Regions from separate parts of the Agarivorans sp. Alg241-V36 genome, predicted to be linked through region 2. Evidence: predicted binding sites of a transcription regulator. Region 2 holds the regulator's gene; the other holds the start of a gene.
The links. The regulator FliA, encoded in region 2, starts transcription of late flagellar genes. The targets are predictions, from matches to a motif close to CTAAAGNTNNNNNNNNNNNNGCCGATA.

Region 1 (8,685 bases), on a different contig from region 2:
TTCTAATTCACCGTAAGGAAAATAAAGGTTATCGAATAAATAGCTATATTGTCGTTGGGGACTGACTCGCTGAAGCTCTTCCAAAATAGACAGGCCACCGACGCCGGAGTCAAAAACAAGAACGTGCATTACTCTACCAATAAGCCTTTTTAAATAATTCAGCCCTAGTTTAACCAAAGCTAGGGCTGAGGGCTACGCTAATGCTTCACGCTTAGAATTGGTAGCTAGCGCCTAACTCAAAGGTGCGACCTTGAGCTTGGTAGTCGTTTACGGTTGAGTACTGCTTATCAAATACATTACGCAGTTTTGCATCTACTCTTAATCCACTAGCAAACTGATAGTTGGCGCTAAGATCCCAAATAGAGTGGCTATCAATGGTTGTAGTATTTGCTGCATCTTCATAAGACTCACCACGCCAAAGAAAATCAACCACTACTTGCAGACTTTGCCAATACATATCTGCTTTGTATTTAACTTGCTCTTCTGGACGGCGAATTAAGTTTTTGTCAGTACTGCGGTCTTTAGGATCTAGAAACTCAACAATGACTCGGTGGTTTACCCAGGCTGTAGAAAAATCGCTCTGCAATTCAACACCTTGGATACGCGCATCACTTACATTATCAGGCGTCCATAGTGGCCATGTGTCTGGAGTGCCGGAATAGTCGTTATTACAACGGGCAACACATCCCCAAGCAATCAAGTTGTCTACGTCATTGCGAAATACATTAAGCTGCCATTGGCTTTGTGGGAGGTTTAACTCAAATCCAAGCTCGCTATTAGCCGATGTTTCCGCTTTCAAGTTAGGGTTTTCACTTCCTGGGTAGTAGAGATCGTTAAAAGTTGGTGCTCTAAACGCGGTACCATGTAATGCGTTAAAACGCATTGTAGGTTGAAATTGCCACGCCCAGCCTAAGTTGTAGGTAGTGTGGTCACCGTAGTGCTCGTTATCATCGTAGCGAAGGCTAGCTTCTAAAATATGCTGTTCGTAGTTACCGCGAGCACCTACATGAGCGGCTTTATTGTCACGGCTTTCTTGTTGGTAAACCAAGCTAGTACCTGAAATATCATCGTTTTGATAATCCAATCCACCTTGTAAGAGCCATTGCTGATCCAGCTCATAGCCTATTAACCAGTTAGCAGCAACTCTTTCAGTAGTGTAACGCTGGGGATCAACAAAATTGTCTGCTGGGGCGGTATCCGATTGGTCTTCCTGAGAATTCAACGACAACTCACTGCTCAAACCTTGGCGAGCGTAGTTAACACTAAGTCCATATACCACTTGCTTTTGCTTATTTAAGGCTTTGCCCCCTTGAATAAATTCAGATTCGCTATCATTAAGCAAAAAGAACGCTCTACCGCGCCAAGCTTGATTAAACTTGTGGTCAAAATTGAATAAACCACCAAAGGTATCGTAGCCATAATCTTCATCTAAGTTATCTTGTGGTCTGATATCGTAGCCGTTACTTTTATCCTTGCTAAGTATCAGGTTGTATTGGGTATCTTCATCTAGTTGGCCACTCGCTCTAGCGGCAAGCTTAACTGTATCCTGGGTACCTACAGCAGCTTTTAAACCGTGGGATTCACTACCAAAACTTGGGCGAGTAATAATGTTAATTACACCACCTACTGCATCTGCGCCATAAATAGACGCTCGCGCGCCTCGAAGAATTTCAATGCGCTCAACAAATTCTAAGGGCAACAACGACAACTGCGCGCCACCGTTGGTTGCGGTGTTAACACGCACACCATCGATAAGAAAAAGAGATTGGGCTGAACTAGTACCACGGATAAATACACTCTCGGTGTGGCCTTTGCCGCCGTTACGAGTAACACTAATACCCACTTGCTGGCTTAGCACATCAATAATGTCTTGAGCACCACTGCTTTCAATTTCACTGCGGCTTACCACGGTAAGCGGTGCAATCACACTGGCTTCGGTTTGCTCCATGCGATTGGCGGTAACCACCATGGTGGTAGTTTGTTCTTTTTGGGAGTCTTGTTGAGTTTCTTGGGCATAGCCAAAAGCTGGCGCAACTGCGGCCAGTAATATGAGCTTCTTCATCGATCTAATCCTAATCGTCGCGTAGTACTTTGCTGTTATAAGCATGTGCGATGTGGCAGGTATTCGGACTTAGAGGCGTATTACTTGTACTACGGCTGCGACTTCCCGTTTGCCTTGCAAACAGTGTCTGGAGTCCTTGGAAAAGGCCAATCCTTGAGCTTTCGTTCCTCTTTACCGCTGCGCGTCAGTTCTGGATTTTCACCAGATTCCCTATTAGGCCTGAGCAATTATCAAGTCAGGCACCACAGCGGGCGAGATTATAAGCGAGGCTTTATGTGATTAATAGCACAAAAAGCCCGCTAATTGGCCAATATGAAATTAACTAATGTTGTCGGCTGCGTTATTTGGCGTTGATGGAGACGTATTGAACATCGCCAATGCTTCCGCCATGCGGTCGGCAAAACCTTTAAAGCGTTCTACATCTGCTTGCTTATCTTGCTCTTCGCTAGGGCTTGAGATAGGCAGTATTCCAGCCAACAAGGTTTCGGTAGCCGATTCAGGTTGCGCAAATAAGGCGCTAACTTTGGCTTGAATATCTTGCCAAGAACTCAAGAATTCACTTAAATCTGGCACCAGTTCAGAGCCACCAGAGGTTTTATCATTAGCCTGTTGATAGGCTTGAGTAACCGCTACACTCTGTTGCTGCTGAAAATTAACCGCAAAGCCCACTAACTGCTGCTCGTCAAAACCAATGTTTAAAGCTTGATCAAAGGCTTTATCTAAATCTCCCGAGAAAAACTGTTGGCCAACTTCATCAACCTGCTTTATTAAATCGGCAATGGCAGCTAGTTCATCATCATTAAGATCGCCTTCTACCGAAAAACTAAACTGCTGCTGCGAAGCAAAAGAGGCCTGAATAGATGAGCCCGACTCACTATAACTTGCTGCCAGTTGCGAGCCGTAACTAATGGTGACTTTGTCGCCTTCGGCGGTTTCAAGCTCCATCGATGCAGTTTGAGAATTCGACATAGCCAGCTGGCTATAAAGAGGTGCAGATTGAATTTCAAAATCACCCTCTTCAATTTTCTCTAGCCCCTCTTGAATAAGGTCATAGCTTTTATCTATGCCTTTTTCTAGCTCTTCATTAAGAATGCCAGCATCACTTAGCTCTTCGCGTGCGCCCTCAAAGCCAATATCAACACCCTTACGTGCCTGAGCCATCATCTCGGCTAACTCGTCTTCAGGCATTCCCGACTGCTTAGCGCTATGTAAAGAGCTGGCAACAAAGTTAAGCACGTTTCTAGCAACTTCTTCGGCATCAAACACACTCACTTGCTGTGGTTTAGGGAGGCTAACTCCACCACTGGCCATTGATAAAGTGTGTTTTTCAATTGAGCTTAGCAACACGTGGCTAGCCACTGCGCCTTGCTGGTTAAAGCTAGCCTTGTCGTCAGCTAGGTTATTGCGTTTCTCAATCGTTGGTGCCGACTGCTGCAACAGGCGCTCGGCATACTGTTGCACGGGGGTTTTGCCCACGCTATTCAGTTCGTTCATAAAGCCTCCACGGATTTACCCTAGTCACAGCTTATCGGCGACCAAAATTAAAACTTTAGAAATATTATCACTATTATTGTAGATAAACTGGACAAGCAAGCCATGCACCTTTAAATTGCGCTGCTTGCTAGAACAGAGGAACGGCCATGAGCGCTATTGCATACTACCCTGAACAATACCAACAACTACTGGCCGACAAAGTGGCAAAACGCTTAGAGCAGTTTGCCGAATTCACGCCTCCTCAACCTAGTGTGTTTGCTTCACCCACCAAGCATTACAGAATGCGCGCCGAGTTTAGGGTATGGCATGAAGGCGACGACCTCTACTACATTATGTTTGATCAACAAACCAAGCAAAAGTTTCGTGTAGACAGTTTTCCGCCCGCCAGCGAGATCATCAACCAGCTAATGCCAATATTGATTGAGCAGTTAAAGCCAAACATGCTGCTTCGTCATAAATTGTTTCAAGTCGACTTCTTATCAACCTTAAGTGGAGAAGTCATTGTAAGCATGCTCTACCACAAAGCCATTGATGAAGCTTGGCTAGCAGAAGCTACAAAGCTAAAGGCGGAGTTAAGTAAGCAGTTCTCTATTCAAATCATCGGCCGCTCGCGCAAACAAAAAATGTGCTTAGACCAAGATAGAGTGGATGAAGTATTAAGCATTAACGGTGAGAAGCTTATCTACCAGCAAATAGAAAACAGCTTCACTCAGCCTAATGCTGTGGTAAATCAATACATGTTGGAATGGGCGCAACAAGCCACCAGCAACAGCCAAGGTGATTTGCTAGAATTGTATTGTGGCAACGGTAATTTCTCGTTGGCGCTGGCTAAAAACTTTAATCGAGTATTAGCCACCGAAATTGCTAAGCCTTCGGTGCAAGCTGCACAATACAATATTAAACATAACAATATCGACAACGTTAAAATCATTCGTTTATCGGCAGAAGAGTTTACCCAAGCCATGTTAGGTGAACGCGAGTTTCGCCGCTTACAAGAAGCCGATGTTGATGTAAGCAGCTACCAATGCGACACCATTTTGGTTGATCCACCTCGCGCTGGCTTAGATGATGCAACCCTAGGCATGGTGCAAGCTTACGACAACATCGTGTATATCTCTTGTAACCCTAACACCCTATACAACAACTTAAGCGAACTAAGCCGTACTCATAAAATCAGCCACTGGGCACTGTTCGATCAGTTTCCTTACACCGATCACATCGAAGTAGGCATGTATTTGCAACGTCGCTAATACAAGTGTTCAGTTGCTAGTTAAAGCCGCGTTAACTAACGCGGCTTTTTATTATTTGAAATAGTGCTCGGCTAAGCACGGTCTCCATTCATAGCTTACTCTGCATCTAGGGAAAATTATGAAACGGATTATATTTGCCACCACTTGCTTGGTGCTCAGTTCAAGCAGCTTTGCCAATGAGCCAGTAAGCACCAGCTTTTGGAGTGACAAGGCCATAGGCGGAATCGATGTCACCAGTTACCAGCTCGCTCAAGATCAGGGCAATCGCAACATTCAGCAGGGCAATAAAAAGTACACGGTAAAGTGGAAAGAGGCTGATTGGCAGTTTGCTAGCCAGCAAAGCTGCCGACAAGTTTGCAGCTAAGCCAGAAGCGTACCAGCCTAAATATAACGGGTTTTGCGCTAATGCTCTGTCTTTAGGCGAGGGCTTAATTGCAACTGATGGCCAAGTATGGGAATTCTTTGATAACCAACTGCACCTATTCTTTGCAGAAAAAGGTCGCAAACGCTGGTTAGAAGGTGATTGGAAAGCCTACCAACAACAGGCAGATTTAGCTTGGCAGCAGGCTTTGCAATAATCTAGCATTCAAAATGCTTAGCGTTTAAAACCGCCTAACTTAAACATCAGCCATAGGCCAATAAACAAACAGATGATTAGCAATACTAAGTTGCTGCCAATCTCGGGAAATTGAGCACGCAACATGGCCGAATACCCCAGCGCGCCCAGTAAAAAGGCAGCAACACTCATTAAGGGAGAATCTTCACTTAAGTCTTTCTCGGTATATAAGTGGTACAACTGCATAATGGCCAGCACAAAGGCAATAATTGGAAACACCGAGAACCTTAGCTCAGGCACCGTAAACAAAGCCAAGCTGGCGTTACCACATAAACCTGCAATAAAAGCCAACAATAGTAGCGATTTTCTTACCTTCATATTCACCTCTTAACTTAAGGCTTCCGAGCGATTGTAGAGTGCCGCTCCCTTGGCAACAATGCGTAACTGTTTAATGGTTTTATCGGCTAACAACTGCCTATCAAACTCCGCTAAATCTAAGGCCGATGCACCAGCATTGAAAACAATAATCACCATAGCTTCGGCTTGCATTTGCGCATCACCTCTTGGGCAGCGATATTGCAGCTCCAAATAGTCGGTAAGCTCGGCAATAAAATGAGCAATCTCGCGGGCCACCGCGGCCCTAAAGGCCGGGGATGTCCCAGAACGCTCACGCAATAACAAACGAAACACATTAGGATTGTTATAAACAAACTCCATAAAGGTTTCCACCGAGGTGCCAATAACACTGCCACCACTGGCAATAATTCGTTGCCGCGCTTGGCGCATAAGTTGGCGCAAGGTTAAGCCGCCTTCATCTACTAAGGTTAGCCCTAGTTCTTCCATATCGGAAAAGTGACGATAAAAAGAAGTAGGCGCAATACCCGCTTCCCTAGCCACTTCCCTAAGACTTAAGCTCGACAAGCCACGCTCGGCACTTAGCTGACTAAATGCTGCATCAATAATTGCTCTGCGTGTTTTCTCTTTTTGCTGGGCCCTAACGCCGCTCATAAACCTGCCACTTCCTTTCTATTTATAGGGCTATCATACCGTGAGTCGTAAAAAACCCAAATCGAACAATGCAAATCCTCACAAACCAAGTTTTTAACTGCGAATCGTTTCAAGGCCAGAATAAATCCAATGAAAACCATTTCATAAAAAAACAATATTCTCAATTAAACAAAAGATGCGAGCCAGGTCAATTTTCCATCAACCTGAAAACGCTATCAAGTATCTAGTCGCGCAGCGCTGTGGTTAACTGATTTGCAAAACAGGTAGTTGAAGTTTACAAGGAATAGAAATGACATTTAAGAGAGCTTCTCTAGCAACATCTTTAGCTCTGCTTTTAGCCGCATGCGGAAGCAGTGGAGATAGTGGTTCAGGTGATGGCGATTCAGGCTTAACGCCGCCAACTAATGCCATATCAATTAGTACTGCCAGAGAAGCTGCTCAAGATCGGCTTCCTTGTGAAACCGCTACTGGCGAGTTTTGTGACTTAAGAATCTACCAGGTAATGACTGAGTCATTTGTAAATGGTGATGGAAATATAGGTCATGGTGAAGGTTACGGAACAAGCCACCATATGGGCGATATTCAAGGTATTATCGATTCTCTTGATTATATCGCAGGACTGGGAGTTAATGCGCTTTGGCTAACCCCTGTTTTCGAATCAGCCCCTGTTGGCGGTCAAAGCATTTGGGATGATCGCTTAGATGCAACAGGTTACTTCGCTAGTGATTTCTTTAAAATCGACCCTAACTTTGGTGATTTAGATAAAGCAAAAGAACTAGTCACTAAAGCTCATGAGAAAGGCTTATATGTGTTTTTTGATGGCGTCTTCGGCCATCATAAAGAATCAGTTATTGAAGCTTCTCCGAACGGTTTAACTCCTGCGGGTGGTCACAATCCTGTAGATTATACAGACCCTGATACCTTGGCCTTTTTCCAAGAAGTTACTGAATACTGGACTACAGAGCTTTGTCTTGATGGCTGGCGCTTAGATCAAGCGTATCAAGTACCATTAAGTGCCTGGAGTGAGATTCAACAAACACTTACCGAAGCAGGAACCACCAATGCCGCAAATAGTGCCTGTAATGTAAATGGCACACAATGGGGAACCTTAGGTTACATGGTTGCCGAAATATGGAAAGGTAATGACGATATCGTTGATGAAGCATACGGAAGCAACGCTTCTCCAGGCTTGCCTTCTGCTTTTGACTTTGGCCGTCGTTACGCTTTAGTACAAACTCTAGCAGCGGAAGAGGATGTAGCCAATAGTGGTAACAAAAGTAAAGCTCCCACCACTCTTTTAGAAGATTGGAACTCTCACAGAACCTTTCCGGATCATGCCCAGCCAAACTTAATGTTAGGCAATCACGACTTAGTGCGCTTTGGTGACTTAATTCAACGCGGTATTTTAGGTAATTACTGGGAGCGCCATAAAGCAGCCTTCTCATATATGGCAGCTTATAGTGGACCAATCACTTTCTACTACGGGGAGGAAATTGGTGACGAGGTGCCTAACTACTCAGGTAGACTCACTAATAACTGTGCAGAAAGAGGTTTGTGCGACGACCATGTAGCTCGCTCAAGTGCGAAGATCGCTGGCGTTACCGACGGGTTCACACCTAGCACCGAACAGCAAGACTTAATGGACTACCTGTCAAATCTAATGGAAGTGCGTAAAAACAATCCGGCGTTGTATGAAGGTAGTGTACAAAATCTTTATGTAGACAGTAGCCTGCTGGTTATTTCAAAAGAAACTGACTCACAGCAGATAGTTTACTTTTTGAATACATCAACAACAGATAGAACTGCCAATCTATCTACAAGCTTAGTGAATGATAATGCTCAACTAAAAGATCTGATTAGTGGAGATGTAATAACAGCAGATGGAAACAGTTTGGAAGTGGCAATAAGTGGTTTGAGTGGGCGCTTATTGTTAGTTGAGTAAAGACCTTCTCTCGTTTGTAAACACCCTTAATATCCTGTTTGGCCTCTTAGTTTAAGAGGCCTTTTTTTTGCTTGATATTTGCCTTACTTAATACTCTTACAAAGGCTAACTAAATCAGCCTGAATGGCACCAGCAGTCACTTCTCTGCCAGCCCCTGGCCCTTGAATCACCAAAGGATTTTGCTTGTACCACAAGCTCTCAATGGCAAATATATTGTCGCAAGGTTTAAGGTTAGCAAAGGGATGTAGGGCATCAATGGCAGACAGGCCAACTTCAGCCTGCCCTTTTTGATTCACTTTTGCTAAAAAGCGAATCACTTTGCCTTGGCGTTTAGCATCGTTAAAGGCTTCTAGCATGCTTTGGTCTAGCTCGC
Region 2 (8,685 bases):
TAATTACCTTGTCTCCAGACTTGGAGCAGATATTGCATCAGTCTATGCAAGCGGCAGGAAACGATGGCGCAGGTATGGAGCCAGGTTTGGCAGAGAAACTCCAAGTATCGTTAACGGAGGCATGTCAAAACCAAGAAATGGCTGGCCAACCCGCTATCTTATTAACCTCGGGCATATTGCGTTCAAGCATGTCTCGATTTGTTAAAACAGCAATGCCTGCATTAAGGGTTCTGTCTTACCAAGAAGTGCCAGAAGATAAACAAATACGAATTGTGAGTTCAGTAGGGCAGTAGCCTCAGCGGATTAGCAAAAGGAAGGTGAACAGTGAAAATGAAACGCTTTTTTGCAAAAGATATGCGAACAGCACTAGCCGAAGTGAAGGAAACACTAGGCAGCGATGCGGTTATCATGTCCAACAAAAAGGTGACCGGCGGCATAGAAATTGTTGCTGCGGTCGAACCTTCCAGTGCTAAACAAGCTGCGCCTAAAAGCGATAGAGAATTGGCTGAAGACAGCGTCAATTTGTCGTCTATGAATGCTGGTGCAACTAAAAAAGCGCCAACAAAACCGCATCCCAGTCATGATTTTGACGAAAATGCCAGTTTGAAAGATAACCTAACTAATTTTATGCATCGCCATCAAAAGCGTCAGCAAGAAAATTTGCAACAGTCTCAGCAAAAACAGCAACAGCAGCGACCTCGCACTGTTCAAGCTCCGCGCTCTTTAGCTCAACAACAAGGGTGGGCGCAGCAAGGCTCTCTATCCAGTAAACCAAGCAATGCGTCTATGGGCGGCCAAGCAGCTAACCCTGCTTCTGCCAACGCTGGTAACGAAGTTGGCGAGCTTAAAAAAGAAATGGCAGCGATGCGCAAATTACTTGAGCATCAAGTTTCCGGGTTAATGTGGCAGGAAGTAGAACGCCAAGAGCCGGTACGAGCGATGCTAATTAAACAGTTGCAGCTAGTTGGTTTTGATGAAGATATGGCAGACCAAATTGCCGGATATATTCCTGAAGAATTAGGTGTGCAAGAAGGTTGGCAGCACTTACGTGAGCTATTAGTGAATCAACTGCCAGTTGGCCAGGACGAAATTTTATTAAAGGGTGGGGCAATTGCCTTGCTTGGCCCAACGGGCGTAGGCAAAACTACCACCATCGCTAAATTGGCGGCGCAGTTTGCGATGCGCCATGGTGCCGAAAGTGTGGCGATGATTACTACCGATACCTACCGTATTGGCGCTCATGAACAACTTGCCACTTACGGCAAAATCATGGGCTGTGCAGTTCGCGTCGCCAACGATGAAGAAGAGCTTTCACAGTTGCTTTATCAGTTTAAAGACAAAAAATTAGTGCTTATTGATACCGCCGGTATGAGCCAACGAGATCTGCGCTTACACGAGCAGTTAGATAAGTTAGTAAAAAACAGCCGAGTGAATATTCGTAATTATTTGGTGATGTCGGCCAATGCGCAGTGTCGGGTGATTGAAGAAACTGTGAACCAATTTCAGCGAATTCCTTTAGCTGGTACCATACTTACCAAATTAGATGAAAGCTTGGCATTAGGCGAAGTGTTAAATGTAACCTTGCGCCATGCCTTACCAATAAGTTACGTTACTCACGGCCAACAAGTGCCTGAAGATATTGCGGTAGCTGCGCCTACCCAACTAATTGAACAAGCATTATCGGTTATCGATAAGCAAAGCCAGCAACATTTCTGGTTTAGTGAAACCGAACAACAAAAGGTTTCAGATGTATTCTAAAGACAATGAATTTGACCAAGCTAGCGGCTTAAGAATGATGCAACAAAAAAACAATGTGAAAGTCATCGCAGTAACTGGCGGCAAAGGGGGCGTAGGCAAAACTAACGTTACTCTTAATATGGGCATAGCCATGGCTGCACAAGGTAAGCGCGTAATGGTGCTGGATGCCGACTTAGGCCTAGCAAACGTAGACGTGCTGCTTGGTTTACGTGTAACCAAAAACCTCTCTCATGTTTTGTCGGGTGAATGCACCTTAGATGAAGTATTAGTCAAAGGGCCCAATGGGATTCTAATTGCACCGGCGACTTCTGGCACTCAATCAATGGTGGAGCTCAGTCCTGCCGAACACGCGGGGCTTATTCGTGCTTTTAGCAGCATGAAAACACCTATTGATGTGTTGCTAGTTGATACCGCAGCGGGTATCTCAGACATGGTGCTAAGCTTTGCCAAAGCCTCTCAAGACATTCTGGTAGTGGTTTGTGATGAGCCTACTTCTATTACCGATGCTTACGCGCTAATAAAGCTGCTTTCCAATCAGCATGGTGTATATAAATTTAAAGTAGTCGCAAACATGGTGCGCAGCTTACGCGAAGGCCAAGAATTGTTTGCTAAGCTTACCCGAGTTACCGATCGCTTCTTGGATGCTACACTCGAACTAGTATCTTGTATTCCTTATGACAATAATGTGCGGTTAGCCGTGAGAAAGCAGCGAGTAGTGGTAGAGGCCTATCCTAAGTCTCCTGCTTCTTTAGCGTTTCGCTCATTAGCAAGTAAAGCTTCTACTTGGCCTATTCCTGAACAAGCAGGTGGGCATTTAGAATTTTTCATCGAGAACCTTCTCGAGTTTGGACAACGTAAAAATAGAGAACAGCTTAGTGAATAAAGTTGCCGCTTATGCCAGCGCTAATGACACTAATGTTTTGGTGGAGCGCCATGCAAACTTGGTTAAACGGATAGCCCATCACCTAATGGCTAGGCTTCCGGCTAGCGTAATTGTTGATGACCTAATTCAATCAGGAATGATTGGTTTAATCGAAGCCGCGCGGAATTTTGATGGCTCTAAAGGGGCTAGCTTCGAAACCTACGCTGGTATTCGTATTCGTGGCTCTATGCTGGACGAAATTCGTCGCGGCGATTGGGTTCCGCGCTCGGTGCACAAAAACAGCCGTGCAATCAGTGATGCAATCGCCGCAGTTGAGAAAGAAAAAAATGGCGATGCAAAAGATGCTGAGGTTGCAGCTAAACTTGGGGTTAGCTTGAGTGAATACCATTCAATGCTGTCTGATGTAAATTGCGGACGCATTTTAGGTATCGACGATCTAGGCGTGAGTGAAGATGTCATTTCAAGTGAGGAAAGCCGAGAGCTAAATCGACCGTTTGAAGGTTTTGCTAATCAGCGCTTTCAACAATCTCTTGCCGAGTGTATTAAAGGCCTTCCTGAGAGAGAGGCACTGGTTTTATCCCTCTATTATGATGAAGAACTTAACCTAAAAGAGATTGGCGAAGTATTGAGCGTAAGCGAGTCCCGAGTCAGTCAAATTCATAGTCAAGCGCTTGCTCGAGTTAAAACTCGAATGCGAGATTGGACACAATAGAGAAATTCATCCTTACATTTCTTGTAAAAGATGGACTAAAATTGTGTTTATTAAGGCATAATATCTATATTACATAAATTTTTGGCCTAATTAGTGGCTTGTAAAACATCCTGTTGGGGGACGTACCTTGGATAAAAATATGAAAATTCTGGTTGTTGATGATTTTTCAACGATGAGAAGGATTATTAAAAACCTACTTAGAGATCTTGGTTTCAACAATACGCATGAAGCCGATGACGGAAACACCGCATTGCCTATGCTTAAAGGCGGCGATTTCGAATTTGTAGTAACCGATTGGAACATGCCAGGAATGGAAGGCATTGACCTATTGAAGAATATTCGTGCCGACGAAAGTTTGTCTCACTTACCTGTTTTAATGGTAACTGCCGAAGCAAAACGTGAACAGATCATCGAAGCTGCTCAAGCCGGCGTAAATGGATATATTGTTAAACCTTTCACTGCAGCCACGCTAAAAGAGAAGCTAGATAAGATTTTCGAAAGACTACAATAAGAAAGGAAGATGCGTGAGCACAGAGACTCCGATTATTTCATTAGCCGATGCCAAATCTTTGGTTGCGCTACTTGAAGAAGGAAATGTCGCCGAGGCGAATCAACTTGTTAGTGAGCTTTGTGCTCCAAAAGCTAACCTGCTATTTGATAAGGTTGGGCAGCTCACTCGTCAGCTTCATGACTCTTTAAACGAATTTAAACTCGATATTCGAATTAACGAGTTAGCTAATCAAGAAATACCAGACGCTAAAGAACGGTTGAACTATGTAATAGAGATGACCGATCAAGCGGCCAATAAAACCATGGACGCTGTAGAGTCTGGCCTTCCGATTGCCGATCAATTAACTAACGAAATCAACAATATCATGCCCATATGGCAAAGTTTGATGGAACGAAGAATTGAAATCGGTCAATTTAAGGCGCTATGTCACCAAATCGATATTTTCCTTAATAGTTCTTCAGCAAATGCCGATAAACTACGTAGCATGTTAACCGAAATATTGATGGCTCAAGATTTCCAAGATTTAACCGGTCAGATGATTCGAAAGGTAATTACCTTGGTTCAAGAGGTAGAAGAAAGTCTGGTAGAAATGCTTACCTTGTTTGGAAATGAAAACGCCGAAGTAGCAGAAAGTAAAAAAGAGACTAAATCTGCTATTGAAGCCGAAGGGCCAATATTAAATAAAGAGCAAAGGGATGACGTTGTTAACGATCAAGATGACGTTGATGACTTGTTGTCTAGTTTAGGATTTTAAGGGAGTAGCGCATGTCGTTTGATGTAGATGAAGACATCTTACAAGACTTTCTCGTAGAAGCGGCGGAGATCCTTGAGCAGCTGTCTGAACAGCTGGTTGATTTAGAAAAACGCCCAGATGACAGTGACTTGTTAAATGCCATATTCCGTGGCTTCCACACTGTTAAAGGTGGGGCGGGCTTTTTGTCATTAACCGAGTTGGTTGATGTTTGTCATGGTGCAGAGAACATTTTCGACACCCTGCGAAATGGTGGAAGAAGTGTTTCCCCTGAGCTGATGGATGTGATTCTTGAAGCGCTAGATTCAGTAAATGATATGTTCGCTCAAGTTCAAGCTCGTGAGCCTCTAACTCCAGCCTCTCCTGAATTAATTGAAAGCTTACACCAATTGTCTCGCCCAGAGTCTGCCGACGAAGTGGCTGCAGAGCCAGAGCCAGAGCCAGAGCCAGAGCCAGAGCCAGAGCCAGAGCCGGTAGCAGCTGCGCCGAGTGCTGACGCAGGCAATATTGACGAAATAAGCGATGACGAATTTGAGCGTTTGCTCGATGAGTTGCATGGCTCAGGAGCTCCAGCTCCTGCCGCTGCGCCTAAACCCGCGCCAGCCGCTCCCGTAGCGAAAGCTGCCAGCGATGGTGATATTTCTGATGATGAATTTGAAAAGCTGTTGGATGAACTTCATGGTTCAAAAGCTCCAAGTGCTAGTAAACCGGCAGCGCCCGTCGCCCCAGCCGCGAAACCTAGCTCAAATGGTGATGAAATTGGCGATGACGAGTTCGAGAAACTGCTAGACCAATTACATGGTGCTGGTAAAGCCCCAGACGCGAAAGCCGCTCCAGCTGCGCCAGCAGCTAAAGCAACACCTAAACCAGCCGCTAAAATTGAAGCTAGCCCTAAAGCGCCTGCTAAACCAGCAGCTCCGGCCAAGCCTGCTGCTAAGGCTGCTCCTGCCAAACAAGAGCCAGCAAAAGCGCCAGCTAAGCAAGCTGTGCCACAAGGCGAAACCACGGTCCGCGTAGATACTCGTACGCTAGACGATATTATGAATATGGTTGGTGAGCTGGTATTGGTGCGAAACCGCTTAGTGAGCTTGGGCCTTAATAGCAACGATGAAGATATGTCTAAAGCCACCGCTAACTTGGATGTGGTGACGGCGGATCTGCAAGGTGCGGTAATGAAAACCCGCATGCAGCCAATCAAAAAAGTGTTTGGTCGTTTCCCTCGAGTGGTTCGAGATTTAGCACGAAGCTTGAAGAAAGACATCAACCTTGAGTTGGTGGGTGAAGATACAGATTTAGATAAAAACCTAGTTGAAGCTCTCGCTGATCCATTGGTTCACTTAGTTCGAAACTCAGTTGACCACGGTATTGAAATGCCAGACGACCGAGTGGCTTCAGGTAAACCTCGCACTGGTGTTATCCGTTTATCTGCCTCGCAAGAGGGCGATCACATCTTACTTAAAATCGAAGATGATGGCGCCGGTATGAATGCCGATAAGCTTAAATCTATCGCGATTGAACGCGGTGTACTTGATGCTGATGCTGCTGCTCGCATGCCAGATAAAGATGCTTATAGCCTTATTTTCGCACCTGGTTTCTCTACCAAGACGGAGATTTCAGATATCTCTGGTCGAGGTGTGGGCATGGACGTGGTTAAAACCAGCATTACCCAGCTAAATGGTTCAGTTGATATAGACTCACAATTGGGGCAAGGCACTACACTACAGATTAAAGTACCGCTTACTTTGGCTATTCTGCCAACTCTAATGGTTGATGTAGGCAAGCAAACTTTTGCTTTACCACTGACTAGCGTGAATGAAATCTTCCATCTTGACCTTACCAAAACGAACGTCGTTGATGGTCAAGAAACCGTGATTGTACGTGACAAGGCTATTCCGCTGTTTTACTTACAAGACTGGTTGATTAGAAATGGTCAATCTGGAGAACGTAGTTCTCAAGGCCACGTGGTTATCGTACAAATTGGCCCGCAACAAGTCGGTTTTGTGGTTGATAATCTGATTGGCCAAGAAGAAGTGGTGATCAAAGCCTTAGACCAATTATTGCAAGGTACTCCAGGTATGGCTGGTGCGACAATCACTAGTGATGGCCGTATTGCTTTAATTCTTGATATCCCAAGCCTGTTGAAACGCTACGCTCGTAAGATGTAAGCATAGCCTTTAAGAAGAATCTAACATGGCAATAAAAGTACTTGTAGTTGATGATTCGAGCTTTTTCCGACGCCGGGTAAGCGAGATCATCAACGCAGACCCTTCTTTAGAAGTGGTCGATACCGCAAAAAATGGCCGTGAAGCCATCGACATGGTCGCTCGTCTAAAACCCGATGTAGTGACTATGGATATCGAAATGCCGATAATGGACGGTATTACTGCGGTTCGCGAAATAATGGCGAAGAATCCAACCCCGGTTCTTATGTTCTCATCGCTAACTCATGAAGGTGCCAAGGCCACCCTGGATGCCCTAGAAGCTGGTGCCCTAGATTTTATCCCTAAAAAGTTTGAAGATATTGCTCGAGATAGAGAAGAAGCTGTTAGCCTGCTTCAGCAACGTGTAAAAGCGATTGCTCGTCGCCGTGTTAGCGCCCGCAGAACTGTTAGCCCTCCGGCAGAAAGTGCGCCAGCTAGACCTAATCCAGCGGCAAGGCCGGCAGTAAAATCGTCAGCAAGTGCACCAGCTCCTCAGCCAAAAGAGCGCGTTAGTGCGCGTTTCAAGCCCTCAGGTAAGCGCTATAAACTTGTGGCTATTGGCACCTCAACTGGCGGCCCGGTTGCACTACAAACCATTCTTACCCAAATACCGGCAGGTTTTTCGAAACCTATTTTATTGATACAACACATGCCTGCTACGTTCACAGCTGCCTTTGCTCAGCGACTAAATAGTTTGTCGAGAATTAATGTGAAACAGGCAGAGGATGGCGATGAATTACGCCCTGGCTGCGCGTATTTAGCGCCAGGTGGTAAGCAAATGCTAGTTGAAGGTCGTGGCACTTATGGTCGTTTGCGTGTTATCGATGGGAACGACAAAGTAAACTATAAGCCTTGTGTTGATATTACCTTTGCTTCCTTAGCAAAGAGTCACCAATCTAATGTATTGGCGATGATCCTAACGGGTATGGGCGCAGATGGCAGAGACGGTGCCCGTTTGCTGAAAGAGCAAGGTTCTACTATTTGGGCGCAAGATGAAGCTAGTTGTGTGGTGTACGGTATGCCTCAAGCGGTAGCTAGTGCAGGTTTAGCGTCTGAGCAACTCCCTCTTGATCGCTTTTGTGAAGCGATTGTAGCGGAAATAGGGAATGGATAAACTTAGCATTGCTGGCGTGTTTATCGCCTTCTCTGCTGTTGGTTTAGGTCATTCTTTAGCGGGTGGTAGTTTTTCAGATCTGGTTAATTTGCACGCCTTTATCATCGTTTTAGGTGGTACGGTAGGCGCTGTTATGCTGCAAACTCCCGCTTCTCAATTTGTCCAAGCGATAAAATCCGTTCCGCGAGTTTGGCAAAATCAACAGCTTGATGTTAAGAAGCAAAGCCAACTAATTCTGAGTTGGTCCCACACTGTTCGTAAAGATGGTTACCTAGTATTAGAAAAACATCGACAACAAGCCGATGCCTTTAGTGTATTGGGCTTAGAGATGTTGATAGATGGGGCCGAGACCGCGCAGTTAAAACAGTCATTAGAAGACATTATCGATCTAGAGCAAAACCGTTTAGAGAAGCAAGCTGGTGTATTTGAAGCCATGGGAGGTTATTGCCCAACCGTTGGTATCCTCGGCGCAGTGTTGGGGCTAATTCAAGCCATGGACTTTTTAACGAGTCCTGAGCAATTAGGCCAGGGAATTGCGGTGGCATTTGTTGCCACTATTTATGGGGTGGGCTTTGCCAACTTTGTGTTTTTGCCCATTGCCAATAAGCTTCGTGCTTTAGCAGGAGAGCGAGCAATATACCAAGAGATGACGCTAGCCGGTTTAGTCTCTATTGCTGAGGGTGCGAGTAGCATGGAAGTGCAGCGGCGCTTACATAGTTTTAGTGCGGAACTTCACTAATATGCGTCATCGCTAC

Region 1: the regulator FliA is predicted to act here: its motif matches at 3,589-3,615, upstream of G6R11_RS15920 (DUF5610 domain-containing protein).

The regions. Positions count from the first base shown of each region.
Region 1 covers NZ_UNRE01000006.1:399,433-408,117, reverse strand. Annotated here, with positions in the region: gene murI (glutamate racemase) at 1-129, opposite strand, end outside; gene G6R11_RS15925 (TonB-dependent receptor domain-containing protein) at 212-2,062, opposite strand; cobalamin riboswitch at 2,099-2,324, opposite strand; gene G6R11_RS15920 (DUF5610 domain-containing protein) at 2,381-3,556, opposite strand; gene trmA (tRNA (uridine(54)-C5)-methyltransferase TrmA) at 3,703-4,806, shown strand; gene G6R11_RS21725 (hypothetical protein) at 4,925-5,170, shown strand; gene G6R11_RS21720 (hypothetical protein) at 5,133-5,384, shown strand; gene G6R11_RS15905 (DUF1422 family protein) at 5,402-5,740, opposite strand; gene fabR (HTH-type transcriptional repressor FabR) at 5,750-6,370, opposite strand; gene G6R11_RS15895 (alpha-amylase family protein) at 6,660-8,312, shown strand; gene metL (bifunctional aspartate kinase/homoserine dehydrogenase II) at 8,396-8,685, opposite strand, start outside.
Region 2 covers NZ_UNRE01000001.1:781,875-790,559, forward strand. Annotated here, with positions in the region: gene flhA (flagellar biosynthesis protein FlhA) at 1-293, shown strand, start outside; gene flhF (flagellar biosynthesis protein FlhF) at 331-1,758, shown strand; gene G6R11_RS03715 (MinD/ParA family protein) at 1,748-2,641, shown strand; gene G6R11_RS03720 (RNA polymerase sigma factor FliA) at 2,634-3,353, shown strand; gene cheY (chemotaxis response regulator CheY) at 3,481-3,864, shown strand; gene G6R11_RS03730 (protein phosphatase CheZ) at 3,878-4,618, shown strand; gene G6R11_RS03735 (chemotaxis protein CheA) at 4,630-6,780, shown strand; gene G6R11_RS03740 (chemotaxis response regulator protein-glutamate methylesterase) at 6,806-7,930, shown strand; gene G6R11_RS03745 (flagellar motor protein) at 7,923-8,669, shown strand; gene G6R11_RS03750 (flagellar motor protein MotB) at 8,671-8,685, shown strand, end outside.